DNA from 2 places in the Cellulomonas sp. P5_E12 genome. Region 2 is predicted to be linked to the other one. Evidence: predicted binding sites of a transcription regulator. Region 2 holds the regulator's gene; the other holds the start of a gene.
What was found. Region 2 encodes LexA, which represses DNA repair genes until DNA is damaged. Its sites were predicted from a motif close to TCGAACANNTGTTCGA; they were not measured.
Positions count from the first base shown of each region.

Region 1: ACXJKA_RS14850 (DUF222 domain-containing protein) is a predicted target of LexA. The motif match lies at 1,437-1,452, and genes of this name have one in related genera.

Region 1 covers NZ_JBFUMP010000018.1:14,616-20,550, reverse strand. Annotated here, with positions in the region: gene ACXJKA_RS14850 (DUF222 domain-containing protein) at 1-1,210, opposite strand, end outside; gene ACXJKA_RS14845 (NAD-dependent epimerase/dehydratase family protein) at 1,863-2,888, opposite strand; gene ACXJKA_RS14840 (MoaD/ThiS family protein) at 2,937-3,164, opposite strand; gene ACXJKA_RS14835 (methylated-DNA--[protein]-cysteine S-methyltransferase) at 3,208-3,708, opposite strand; gene ACXJKA_RS14830 (ABC transporter permease) at 3,869-4,678, opposite strand; gene ACXJKA_RS14825 (ATP-binding cassette domain-containing protein) at 4,675-5,655, opposite strand; gene ACXJKA_RS14820 (helix-turn-helix transcriptional regulator) at 5,742-5,935, shown strand, end outside.
Region 2 covers NZ_JBFUMP010000011.1:52,357-58,291, reverse strand. Annotated here, with positions in the region: gene ACXJKA_RS11075 (ATP-dependent DNA helicase) at 1-1,119, shown strand, start outside; gene ACXJKA_RS11070 (L-lactate dehydrogenase) at 1,153-2,154, shown strand; gene lexA (transcriptional repressor LexA) at 2,201-2,953, opposite strand; gene ACXJKA_RS11060 (LysM peptidoglycan-binding domain-containing protein) at 3,304-3,705, shown strand; gene nrdR (transcriptional regulator NrdR) at 4,128-4,643, shown strand; gene ACXJKA_RS11050 (S9 family peptidase) at 4,700-5,935, shown strand, end outside.

The sequences.
Region 1 (5,935 bases), on a different contig from region 2:
GGCGTCTGGCACCCGTGTAGGTGCGTTCGGCGCGTCCCACGTTCAGCACCTGGGACTGGGGTCCGAACACGACCCGAGTGATCGCCGAGTCGCACGCGAGCCGTGCGAGCACGCTGTCCGGGATGGGACCGGTGCCGACCAGCTCCCCGACCGCGAACCGCTCGACGTCCCCGGCCCGCAGTGGCGGGCGCGGCGACGCGACATCGCCGACTGGTGGCGGCCCGTTCGGCGACGCGAGGACACCCGTGGTTATGTTCTGCGGCTCGCCCGTGGTGGCCGACCCGCCGCCGGACGCCCCGGTCGACCCGCCGCCGGACGCCCTGGCCGAACCGCCGCCGGACGCGCGGCCGCCGGACGAACGGCCGCCGGGTGCCCGGTCCAGCGCCCGGTGCAAGGTCTCGAGGTCGACCACGGCGGTGATGTGGGGGCGGTGGGTCCCGGTCGCGCCGGTCAGGTCCCGGTCCAGGACCAAGCGGGTCAGGTTCACCAATGCCCCCGCGCGGCGCCGCGCCGCCGGCTCACCCGCACTGTCCGCGCTCGTCGACATCACCGCGGACAGGGCCGCCTGCAACGCGTGGCCGTGCTCGCTCGTCAGGAACCCGCGCAGGTGGCACCCGTCCATCGTCTGGGCCAAGGTCAGGAACTCCCGGTCCGACGCATCCCTGTACCCGCGGTCGTCGGCGGCCGGGTCCGCGTGCGCGGCCCAGCGGCGGGCCAGCAGCTGGAACTGGGAGACCGGCAACACCCGGGCGAACTCCAGCAGAAACTGCTCCCCGCACTCCTCGGCCGGGGCGGCCAGCGCCGCACGGCGGTCCTCGGTGTTCGCCGCGCCGGCGATCGCGTGGGCGGCCTCCAGCGGCACTCTCCCGGCGACCGCCTCGACCGTGGTGGTGGGCAGGTCGTCCCGGAACGCCCGCCCGAGCGTTACCAGACGCTTCGCTTGCCCGTGAGGGAGGCGACCCTGCGCCGCGACCCACGACGTGATCGACCGCGCACCCTCCAGCGCCCACCACCCATCGGCCTCCACCACAGGAACCACCCGCGCCGCGATCGCGGACAACCGCCCCGCCAACCCCAGGGCCTCCCGCACCACCTCGACCGCAGCCACACCCTCCAGCCGCCCCGCCGAGGTCGACGGATCCGACGCGACCGCCAACGCATCGACCGCCGACCTCAACGCCGCCAACGCGACCGCCGCAGGCGAGCCCACGCCCGTCTCCGGTGACCCGCCGACCGACCCGGCCGACCCGGTCGACCCGGCCGACCCGGCCGACCCGGCCGACCCGGTCGACCCTCTCGAGTCGGCCGACCCTCTCGAGTCGGCCGGCAAGCCTGACGCAGAGCCGGCAACGCCACGGTCCTCGTCGATCGACACCGTCAGCCACCTCCTTCGCGCCACCGGGACGGACCCGAGAATCGAGCCCGACGATCCGCCCACAAAGAAGTGTTCCAGGCACCACTGACATTCACCGGTGCATTCATTCGCATCGTGAGACGAGGGTCGAAACCACATCGTCGCAGGTCACAGCGCCACCGAGCCGTCCACAGCCGCCAAATTCTTGGCGTTCATCCACAAGACAACGGACGCATGCGGAGAATACAAGAGCCGACAACCTCCGATGCCCATGGCATTTCGCGGCTCTGCTGAAGAGAGTGTCGGCCACAACCCGACAGAAGACGCACTCATCAACGCTCACGGAGCCCAGCTGTGCCCGGGTCGGCGGCTCCAGCGACGCGTCTCGGTGATGGATGGCACCACCTTCACCGGGGTGCGAGCGAGCTGCAGCTTCCGCGCACGTAGCCACCAACAGGCGCGGCCCTGCGGGCAACGGTGGAACCACGAGAGTGGGGACGAGCAGGTCTCAGCGCCGCCGCGGCCGCAGCGGCGGGCTCACCGTCCCTGCGCCGGCAGCGATGCCGGCCACCAGGTCCCGCACGGCATCGACGGCCGACCACTGCGGCCGCCAGTCGAGCTCGCGCTCGGCACGAGAGGTGTCGAGCACCGGCGCGGCCAGCGCCATGTCGAGCCAGCCCGGCCCGACCGGCACCGCCCGGGCGTGCCACGCCGCGGCAAGCACCCCCCTCGCCTCGGAGACCGCGACGTCGCGCAGCCGCCCGCGCGCCACGACGTCGGCCACCTCGGGACCGCGCAGGACGTCAGGCGCGGCGATGTTGAACGCACCCCGCACGCGGCGGACCACTGCCTCGCGGTAGGCCTGCGCGGCGTCGTCGGCGTGGACCGCCTGCAGCCGCAGCCCCGTGGGCCACGGGAGCACAGGGAGCCGGCCGGCGATGGCGCGCTTCGGCGCCCAGGGACCCAGGAAGTACCGCGAGATCTCGTGCCCAGCGGCCCGCTGGAACACGAGCGCGGGGCGCAGCCGGGCGATCGCGAGGTCCGGGTAGCGCTCCTCGGCCTCGTCGAGCACGCGCTCGACGGCGGCCTTGTCCACGGAGTACGACGACGACCGCACGCCGTCGGTGGCCCAGCCCTCCCCGCGCGGGACGTCGTCGGGGGCGGGCGAGTAGGCGCCGACGCTGGACGCCACGACGACGTGCGGGACCCCCGCCCGACGAGCCGCCTCGACCACGTTCCGCGTCCCGGACACGTTGACGTCGTGGAGCCGCCGACGGTTGTGGCTCGGCTGGATGGCCCAGGCGAGGTGGACGACGGCGTCGGCACCGAGGAACGCGGGCTCGAGATCGTCGACGGCGGCCGGCGCCGCGACGTCGCACTCGACCCAGGACGCGACGCCGTAGGGGGTCGGAGGGGGCCAGCGCGGGATCCGTCGCGCGACGGCGACCACCGAGGTCACCGTCCCGTCGTCCACGAACCGCCGCAACAATGCCGTGCCGACGTTGCCGCTGGCACCGACCACGACGACCCTCATGCGCACACGCTCGCAGCACAGCGGACGCGGCGCATCTGGGGACCCGTGTCAGCCACCCGGCAGGACGTCGACGACGTCGCTCGGGCCGAGCGGGCTCGCGTCGTCGGAGCGCACGCCGTCGACCACGAACGAGCACCCACCGATGAGCTGGGCGAGCTCGCCGCCGTGCCGGATCAGGACCTGTGCGCGCAGCTCACCGACCGTCGAGGCGGGAACCTGCTCGGCGGCGGTGCCGGCGGCCTCGGCGGCGGCCGCCACGTACCGGACGAGCGCCATGGCCCCATGCTGCCACCGGACCCACGGTCCGGACAGGCACCCGTCAGAAGAGCAGGTGCTCCCGCGGCCGCCCCTTGGCCTCGAGCCCGAGCAGGAACCGCTTGGCGTCCAGGCCGGCCGCGAAGCCGGTGAGGGACCCGTCGGCGCCGATGACCCGGTGGCACGGCACGACGATCGCGATCCGGTTGCGGCCGTTCGCCGCCCCGACGGCGCGGGACGACGTGCGCGGGTCCAGCCCGATCTCCGCGGCGAGGTCGCCGTAGGACCGCGTCTGCCCGTACGGGATGCGCAACAGCCCCTCCCACACCCGGCACTGGAACGTGGTGCCGACGAAGTGCAGCGGGAGGTCGAACTCGGTGCGCGTGCCGGCGAAGTACTCGTCGAGCTGCTCGCGGACGTGGTCGAACTCGTCGTCCGCCCGTTCGCCGAACGGACCCTGCGCGGCCTCGTACTTCGAGCTCGGCAGCAGGAGCGCGCTGAGCCCACCATCGTGGGCGACGAGCGTGATCGGACCGAGCGGCGAGGGCACGACGGTGTGCACCACGCGCACCTCGTCGAGAGTATCCAGACCTGACGCTGTGCTCGTTCCCACATCCCCCTGGATCGTCATGGTCGACATCATTCCCCCACCCACTGACAACGCCCGCCCGTCGCGCGTCTCCTGAGGGAAGACGCGCGACGGACGGGCGATGTGAGGTGCGAGATCAGTCGGTGCTGCGCAGCAGCGTGCGGACCCCGACCGCCAGCCCGACCGCGGCCGTGAGCACCGCGGCGAGCCACCCGGCCGCGACGGCGCTGCTGGTCAGGTCGCCGGCGAACAGCGCCCGCTCGGCCTCGACCACCCACCGCAGCGGGTCGAACGCGGAGGCGACCTTCATCCACTGCGGACCGGTCTCCAGCGGCAGGAGCATCCCGGACAGGATGAGCAGCGGGAACAGCACGGTCTGCTGCACGGCCCAGAACATCCACTCCTGCTTGCGCACGGCGATCGCCAGCGCGTAGCTCAACGAGCCGAGCCCGACACCGAGCACCGCCAGCATCGCGAGCCCGACCACAGCGCCCGCGGGGTCGGCGCGGAAGCCGAAGGGCAGCATCACGACGACGACGATGACCGCCTGGGCGACCAGCGGCACCATCTCCTTGAGCGAGCGCCCCACCAGCTGGGCCGAGCGGGACAGCGGCGTCACCAGCAGCCGCTCGTGCGCCCCGGTCTGCATCTCGAACTGCAGGTTGGCGCCGGTGGTCGAGGTGCCGAACAGCGTGGTCATCACGAGGACCGACGGCACGAACCACTGCCACACCTCGGCGGAGCTCAGCCCGTCGGACGTGCCGACCAGCAGCGGGCCGAACAGCCCCAGGAACACCAGCGGCTGGACCAGGCCGAACACGACCGAGAACGGCTCACGGACCACGGGCCGCAGCTCGCGGGTCATCACGAGCCACACGTCGGCGAGCCACGACCGCCGGACCGGCGTCACGGTGCTCACCGGCGGGGTGAGGGTCAGGGTGCTCATGCTGCGACCTCCTCGGTAGCGGTGCTGGACTCGCGCAGGCTGCGGCCCGTCAGGGCCAGGAACACGTCGTCGAGCGTCGGTCGGACGGCGACGGCCTCGAGGAGCGGTGCACCCGCGTCGGATGCCGCGAGCACGAGCGACGGGACGGCGACGCCCGCGTCGGCGACCCGCGCCTCGACCCGCGCGCCGTCGACGGTCACGTCGCGGGCGCCGGGCAGCGCCTCGACGATCGACGCCACCCGGGCCGCGGTCCCGTCGAGCGCGACGGTCAGCACCACCCGGTCGCCCGCGAGGGTCCGCTTGAGCCCGTCGGCGGTGTCGTCGGCGATGACCTGGCCGTGGTCGACGACGACGACGCGCTCGGCCATCGTGTCGGCCTCGTCGAGGTAGTGGGTGGTGAGCACGATCGTCATGTCGTGCTCGGCGCGCAGCCGCAGGATGTGGTCCCAGAGGTTCGCTCTGTTCTGCGGGTCGAGGCCGGTCGACGGCTCGTCGAGGAACAGCAGGGAGGGCGCGTGCACGAGGCCGAGCGCCACGTCGAGCCGTCGCCGCTGCCCGCCGGACAGGTCCGACACCTTGCGCCGCGCCAGCGAGGTCAGGTCGAGCGCGTCCAGCAGCTCGCCGGTCCGCCGCCGGGCCGATGCGCGGTCGAGCCCGTACACCTGGCCCTGCATCGTGAGCTCGTCGGCGGCGCGCTGCTGGTGCCCGGCGCCGTTGCCCTGCCCGACGTAGCCGATGTGCCGCCGGACCGTGGCCGGGTCGGCGACGACGTCCACGCCGGCGACGGTCGCCGTCCCGGAGGTCGGGCGGACGAGCGTGGTCAGCATGCGCATGGTCGTGGTCTTGCCCGCACCGTTCGGCCCGAGCACGGCGACGAGCTCGCCGGGCGCGATGTCGAGGTCGATCCCGCGCACGGCGTGCACGGTCTCGGTGCGGCTCACCACGAAGTCCTTGGTGAGTCCTCGCGTCTGGATCATCGGTTCTCCCTCGTGAGTGGGTACCTGCACAGCCTTCTCGGCGTAGCGGTCAGGTCTTGTCCGCTACCCGATGCGATCCTGGGGACATGTCGACGCCGTCCTCCCGCCTGCTCGCGCTGCTGTCCCTCCTGCAGGCGCGCCGTGACTGGCCCGGCGGCGTGCTGGCGGACCGGCTCGGCGTCAGCCCCCGGACGGTGCGCCGCGACGTCGACCGGCTGCGCGAGCTCGGCTACCCCGTCCACGCCTCGAAGGGACCAGACGGCGGCTACCGGCTCGACGC
Region 2 (5,935 bases):
CTGCCGCCCGCCGCCCGGGACGCGGTGGCGAGCGTGCGCGACGCCACGCGCGCGCTGCTCAGCGTGCTCAAGCCGGAGTCCGGGCCGAACGCGCCCGCCGAGGGTGGCCGCAAGATGGCCCAGGCGACCATGCTCGCGCTGCACGAGGTGGCCGACCGGATGGCCGCGGACCCCGACGACAACCGGCACACCGTCCTGTGGTGCTCCCGCAGCGAGGACCGCCGCGGCAGCATGCTCACGCGCCTGTACGCCGCCCCGCTCGCCGTCAACGGCCTCATCCGCACCCATCTGCTGGCGGGTCGCTCCGGTGTGCTCACGTCGGCAACCCTCGAGCTCGGCGGCTCGTTCGACCCGATCGCCCGCGCGGTCGGTCTCGAGGTGCGCCCCGACGCCGAGCCGGTCGGACCCACCTCGCTGGCCGGCGCACCGAGCGCCGCGCCCGCCGGGCAGCCCTGGCGCGGGCTCGACGTCGGCAGCCCGTTCGACTACCCGAAGCAGGGGATCCTCTACCTCGCGCGGCACCTGCCGAAGCCCGGGCGCGAGCCGGCCACGGACGCGCAGCTGGACGAGATCGCGGAGCTGGTCACCGCGGCCGGCGGCCGGACGCTCGGCCTGTTCTCGTCGCGCCGCGCGGCGATCGCGGCCGCGGCCGCCATGCGCGAGCGCCTCGACGTCCCGATCCTCGTCCAGGGCGACGACCAGCTGCCGACCCTCGTCTCGCAGTTCATCGCCGACGAGCCCACCTGCCTGTTCGGCACCCTGTCGCTCTGGCAGGGCGTCGACGTCCCCGGCGCCACCTGCCGTCTCGTCATCATCGACCGCATCCCGTTCCCGCGGCCCGACGACCCCGTGACCTCCGCCCGCTCGGACGCGATCGAGGCGGCGGGCGGGAACGGCTTCCTCGCGGTCTCCGCCACCCACGCCGCTCTCCTGCTCGCCCAGGGCGCCGGTCGCCTGATCCGGACCAGCGAGGACCGTGGTGTCGTGGCGGTGCTCGACCCCCGGCTGGCGACCGCCGGCTACGGCAGCTTCCTCACGCGGTCGCTGCCCGACTTCTGGCGGACCACCGACCGCGCCGTGGCCGTCTCCGCGCTGCAGCGGCTCGCCACCGCCGGATAGCCTCGTCGGGTCGACGACCCGGAGGTAAGCAAGATGACCGAGAGCCTGGACATGGAAGACGTCGGCATGGCCCCCTACCGGAGCGCGCGCCGCACGTCGAAGCTCGCGATCGTGGGCGCGGGGGCCGTCGGATCGACGATGGCGTACGCCGCGCTGATGCGCGGGGCCGCCCGCTCGGTGGCCCTGTACGACATCAACGCGGCGAAGGTGCAGGCGGAGGCGCTCGACCTCGGGCACGGCATCCAGTTCATGCCGATGGCGCAGGTGGTCGGTTCCGACGACATCGCGGTGTGCGCGGACGCGGACGTCGTGATGTTCACCGCGGGTGCGAAGCAGAAGCCCGGGCAGTCCCGGATCGAGCTCGCGGAGGCGACCATCGGTCTGGTCCGCAAGGTGCTCCCGGCGCTGGTCGAGGTCGCGCCCGAGGCGGTCTACGTCATGGTGACCAACCCCGTCGACGTCGTCACCTACGCGGCGCTGCAGATCTCCGGGCTGCCGCCCGCCCAGCTGTTCGGCTCGGGCACCGTGCTCGACTCGTCGCGGCTGCGCTACCTGATCGCGCAGCACACGGGCGTCGCCGTGCAGAACGTGCACGCCTACATCGCGGGCGAGCACGGCGACACGGAGCTTCCGCTCTGGGGGTCCGCCAGCATCGGCTCCGTCCCGCTGCTCGAGTGGACCGGGGCCGGCGGGGCCGGTCCGCTCACCGCCGAGGTGCGGGAGAGCATCACGCGCGAGGTGGTCGAGTCGGCGTACCGCATCATCGAGGGCAAGGGCGCGACGAACTACGCGGTGGCGCTGGCCGGGTCGCGGATCATCGAGGCCATCGTCAAGGACGAGGGCCGGGTCCTTCCCGTCTCGTCGTTGCTCGACGACTTCCACGGCATCAGCGACGTGTGCCTGTCGGTGCCCGCCATCGTCGGCGCGCACGGTGTGGGCGAACGCCTGCCCGTACCGCTGTCCGACAGCGAGCTCGCCGGGCTGCGGAAGTCGGCCGACGCGGTGCGCGCGGTCGCCCGGCAGTTCGGATTCTGAGTGAGCTGCCGGGCCGCCCTCGTCGGAGGGTGGCCCGGCAGGCGCGTCAGAGGCTGCGCAGCACGCTGACGACGCGACCGAGGATGGTCGACTCGTCGCCCGGGATCGGCGAGTACGCCGGGTTGTGCGGCATGAGCCAGACGTGGCCGTCGATGCGCTTGAGCGTCTTGACCGTGGCCTCGCCGTCGATCATGGCCGCGACGATCTCGCCCTGCTCCGCCACGGGCTGCCGACGGACCACGACCCAGTCGCCGTCGCAGATCGCGGCGTCGATCATCGAGTCGCCGCTGACCTTGAGCAGGAACAGGTCGCCGTCCCCGACCAGCTGACGGGGGAGCGGGAACACGTCCTCCACCACCTGCTCGGCCAGGATGGGACCGCCCGCCGCGATCCGACCGACGACCGGGACGTAGGACGGGGCCGGCATGCGCTCGCCGTCGGCCTGGTCGGGGAAGTTCGAGCGGCTGCCGTCGGGCGCCGTCCAGGTGCCGACACCGCGCGAGTCGTCTGCGTGCACGACCTCGATGGCGCGGGGGCGGTTGGGGTCCCGGCGCAGGTAGCCCTTGCGCTCGAGCGCGGTGAGCTGGTGCTTGACGCTGGACGGGCTGGTCAGGCCGACGGCCTCGCCGATCTCGCGCATGCTCGGCGGGTACCCGCGGGACTCGACCGACGACCGGATCGTGTCGAGCACCAGCCGCTGACGCGCCGTGAGGCCGTCCGGACCGGGCGCGCTGTCCGGCAGCGCGTGGATCGTCGCCAGGTCCTGCTCGGGCTGGGACGTGTCCCGTGAGTCCGTCACTGCGCTCCTCCTCCGTAGGGCGGCCGCCTCTCGGCCCGCTCCGCCTCCTCCGCCTGCTCCACCCGCGCTCCCGGGCCCGTGACCTGCGCTGACGGGAACCTCCCGGCGGGCGTGTCAGTGGCTCGTGGTGCGCTTGTGCCGCATCGCCAGCCTAGGGATTTCGGGACCGAAGATCAAACATCTGTTCGATCGTGTCTCGACAGTGTCACCGGATGCTGGTAGACATCGTACAGACGTTCGACGAACAGGCGTTCGACGATCAGCGGTACCCCGGGAGCCCGGGCCGAGCAGGAACGAGAGACGTGATGAGCGCGATGGTGATGGGACCGGYGATGCCGACCTTGTCGAGCATGTCGAGCTTCGCGACGCCGAGCACCCGGCCGAGCAGCGCCGGCCGGACGGCCGGCGCGCGTCGGACCGCGGCTGTGAGCCGGGCGGCCGACGCCGGTCGACCCGCAGCGGCGCACCTCCGCCTCACCCCTCGCGGCCGCGCCGTGCTCTGGGTCCTCGCCGCCGTGGTCGTCGCTCTCGTGACGCTGCTCGGCAGCCGCGCCGCCGCCGACGGTCCCGTGGGCGCGCAGGAGGTCGTGCGGCACACGGTCGAGCCGGGGGAGACCCTCTGGGAGATCGCCGCATCGGTCGCGGGCCCGTCCGAGGACGTCCGGGACGTGGTGTTCGACCTGGTCCGTCTCAACGAGCTGCCCGACGCCGGCCTCATGGCCGGTCAGGTCATCGTCGTCCCTGCAGGCTGAGGAGCGACCGCGCCGTCCGGACGGAGTGAAGGCCGAGCGCCGTCAGCCGGCGACGCGGTTGCTACCGTCGGCGTCGCTTGCTAGGTTAGCCTTACCTCACAAGGCGAGCTGGGGGGCTTGCCAGGGGTGCGGGACCCGGGGTGCGGGAGCATCCCGCTCTGGACCCGCAGTATTGCGCGGCGCCGAGGCGAGTCGGCCCGTGACAAGGGACGGGGGCGTCCCCGCGACGGGCGGCCATCGTCGGATGGCCGCCCTTCGTGCATGCTTCGTCGTTCCTCTCGTCGGCTCGCGTGCACGTCAGGGTGCTGGCGCGGGTCGACCTTGCACCGTCGCAGACCGTGGCCTAGCGTCACGGGGGCGTTCCGACGCCATTGCCGCCGGCCGACCTCTCGGCCGGGCGTGCCAGCTCGAAGGGGATCACGGTGCACTGTCCGTTCTGCCGTCACCCGGACTCGCGGGTCGTCGACTCGCGGACCTCGGACGACGGGTCGACCATCCGGCGCCGGCGTCAGTGCCCGCACTGCAACCGTCGCTTCACCACGGTCGAGACCGCCAGCCTCTCGGTGGTCAAGCGGTCCGGGGCCACCGAACCGTTCAGCCGCGAGAAGATCGCCGGCGGGGTGCGCAAGGCCTGCCAGGGCCGCCCGGTGAGCGAGGACGACCTCGCGCTCCTGGCACAGAAGGTCGAGGAGACCCTGCGAGGCGCGGGCTCGGCGGAGATCGACGCCTACGAGATCGGGCTGGCCATCCTGGGACCGCTCCGGGAGCTCGACGAGGTGGCCTACCTGCGGTTCGCCAGCGTGTACCAGGCGTTCGACTCCCTGGAGGACTTCGAGGCCGCGATCACGGTCCTGCGTGCCGAGCGTGACGGCACCGAGGACGACGAGGAGCCCGACGCGACAGTCGAGCCGCAGGACGAGGCCGCCCGCACGACCTGACGGCCGAGCTCCAGCACGCCTCGTCCTCTGTCGGCGGGAGCACGTAGGTTCGTCGGGTGCTTCCCACCGACCTCGAGCTCCTCCATGTCCCCGGTCCGCCCGCCGTCCTTCCCGACGGCACCCGCGCCATCGTCTCGGTCCTCCGGCCCGACCTGACCGGCGACGAGTACACCGGCCACCTCTGGTCGGTCGACCTCGTCGGTGACGAACCTCCGCGCTCCCTGACCCGCGGCCACCGCGACACGGCTCCCGACGTGTCGCCCGACGGCCGGTGGGTGACGTTCCTGCGGGCCGAGCCCGACGGCAAGCCGCAGGTGTTCCTCGTCGAGTCCGCCGGCGGCGAGCCCGTGCAGCTGACCGATGCGCCGCTGGGCGCCGCCGAGCCGCGGTTCTCGCCCGACGGCACGCGGATCTCGTTCGTCGCCCGTGTTCCCGAGTCCGGTCGGTACGAGACGGACGGCAAGCCGGGGGCGGAAGATCCCCGGCACATCACCGAGCTGAAGTACCGCTCCGACGGCGTCGGCTTCCTGCGCGACCGCCCGCAGCACGTGTTCGTCGTCGACGTCCCGGCCGACGGCGAGCGGCCGGCTGCCCTGCCGGACGCCGTCGCTCTGACCGCCGGAGAGGTCGGCGTCTCCGGCGCGCGGTGGCTGCCGTCGGGCGAGGCCCTGGTCGGTGTCTCGTTCCGGCACGCGACGCGCGAGTCGGACCTGCGCAGCGACGCCGTTCTGGTCCGCTCGGCGCCGGACGGCGACCCGGCGGCGCCGGTGCCGCTCACGGACGCCGACGCGGGAAGCCCGCTGGGCGTCGACTCGGTGCTGCCGTCGGCGGACGGCTCGACCCTGTGGCTGCTCGCGAGCGACCTCGGGCCGACCGGCCGGGACTTCGTCGCAGCCCAGACGGGCCTGTACCGGCTCGCGCTCGGCGGAGCGGCCGGTCCTGCGGAACGGCTGACGGACCTGGACGCCGACCAGCTCACCGGTGTGCTCGTCGAGGTCGACGGGGACCCGGTGGTCGGGGTCGAGCGTCGTGGTGCCCAGCACCTGGTGCGCCTCGCGTCCGACGGCACGGCGACGACGCTGGTCGGCGGCACCTTCGTCGTCTCCGGCGCCGCGGTGGCGTCGGGCGCCGCGCGCGCGGTCGTGGTCGCCTCGTCGCCGAACTCCTCCGGCGAGGTGCTGTCGCTCGACCTCGGCACGGGCGCCGTCGACGTGCGCACCGATCTCTCGGCGCCGCTGCGGGCGACGGGTCGCGTGCGCGTGCCGACGGATCTGCTGGCCACCGCGGCGGAC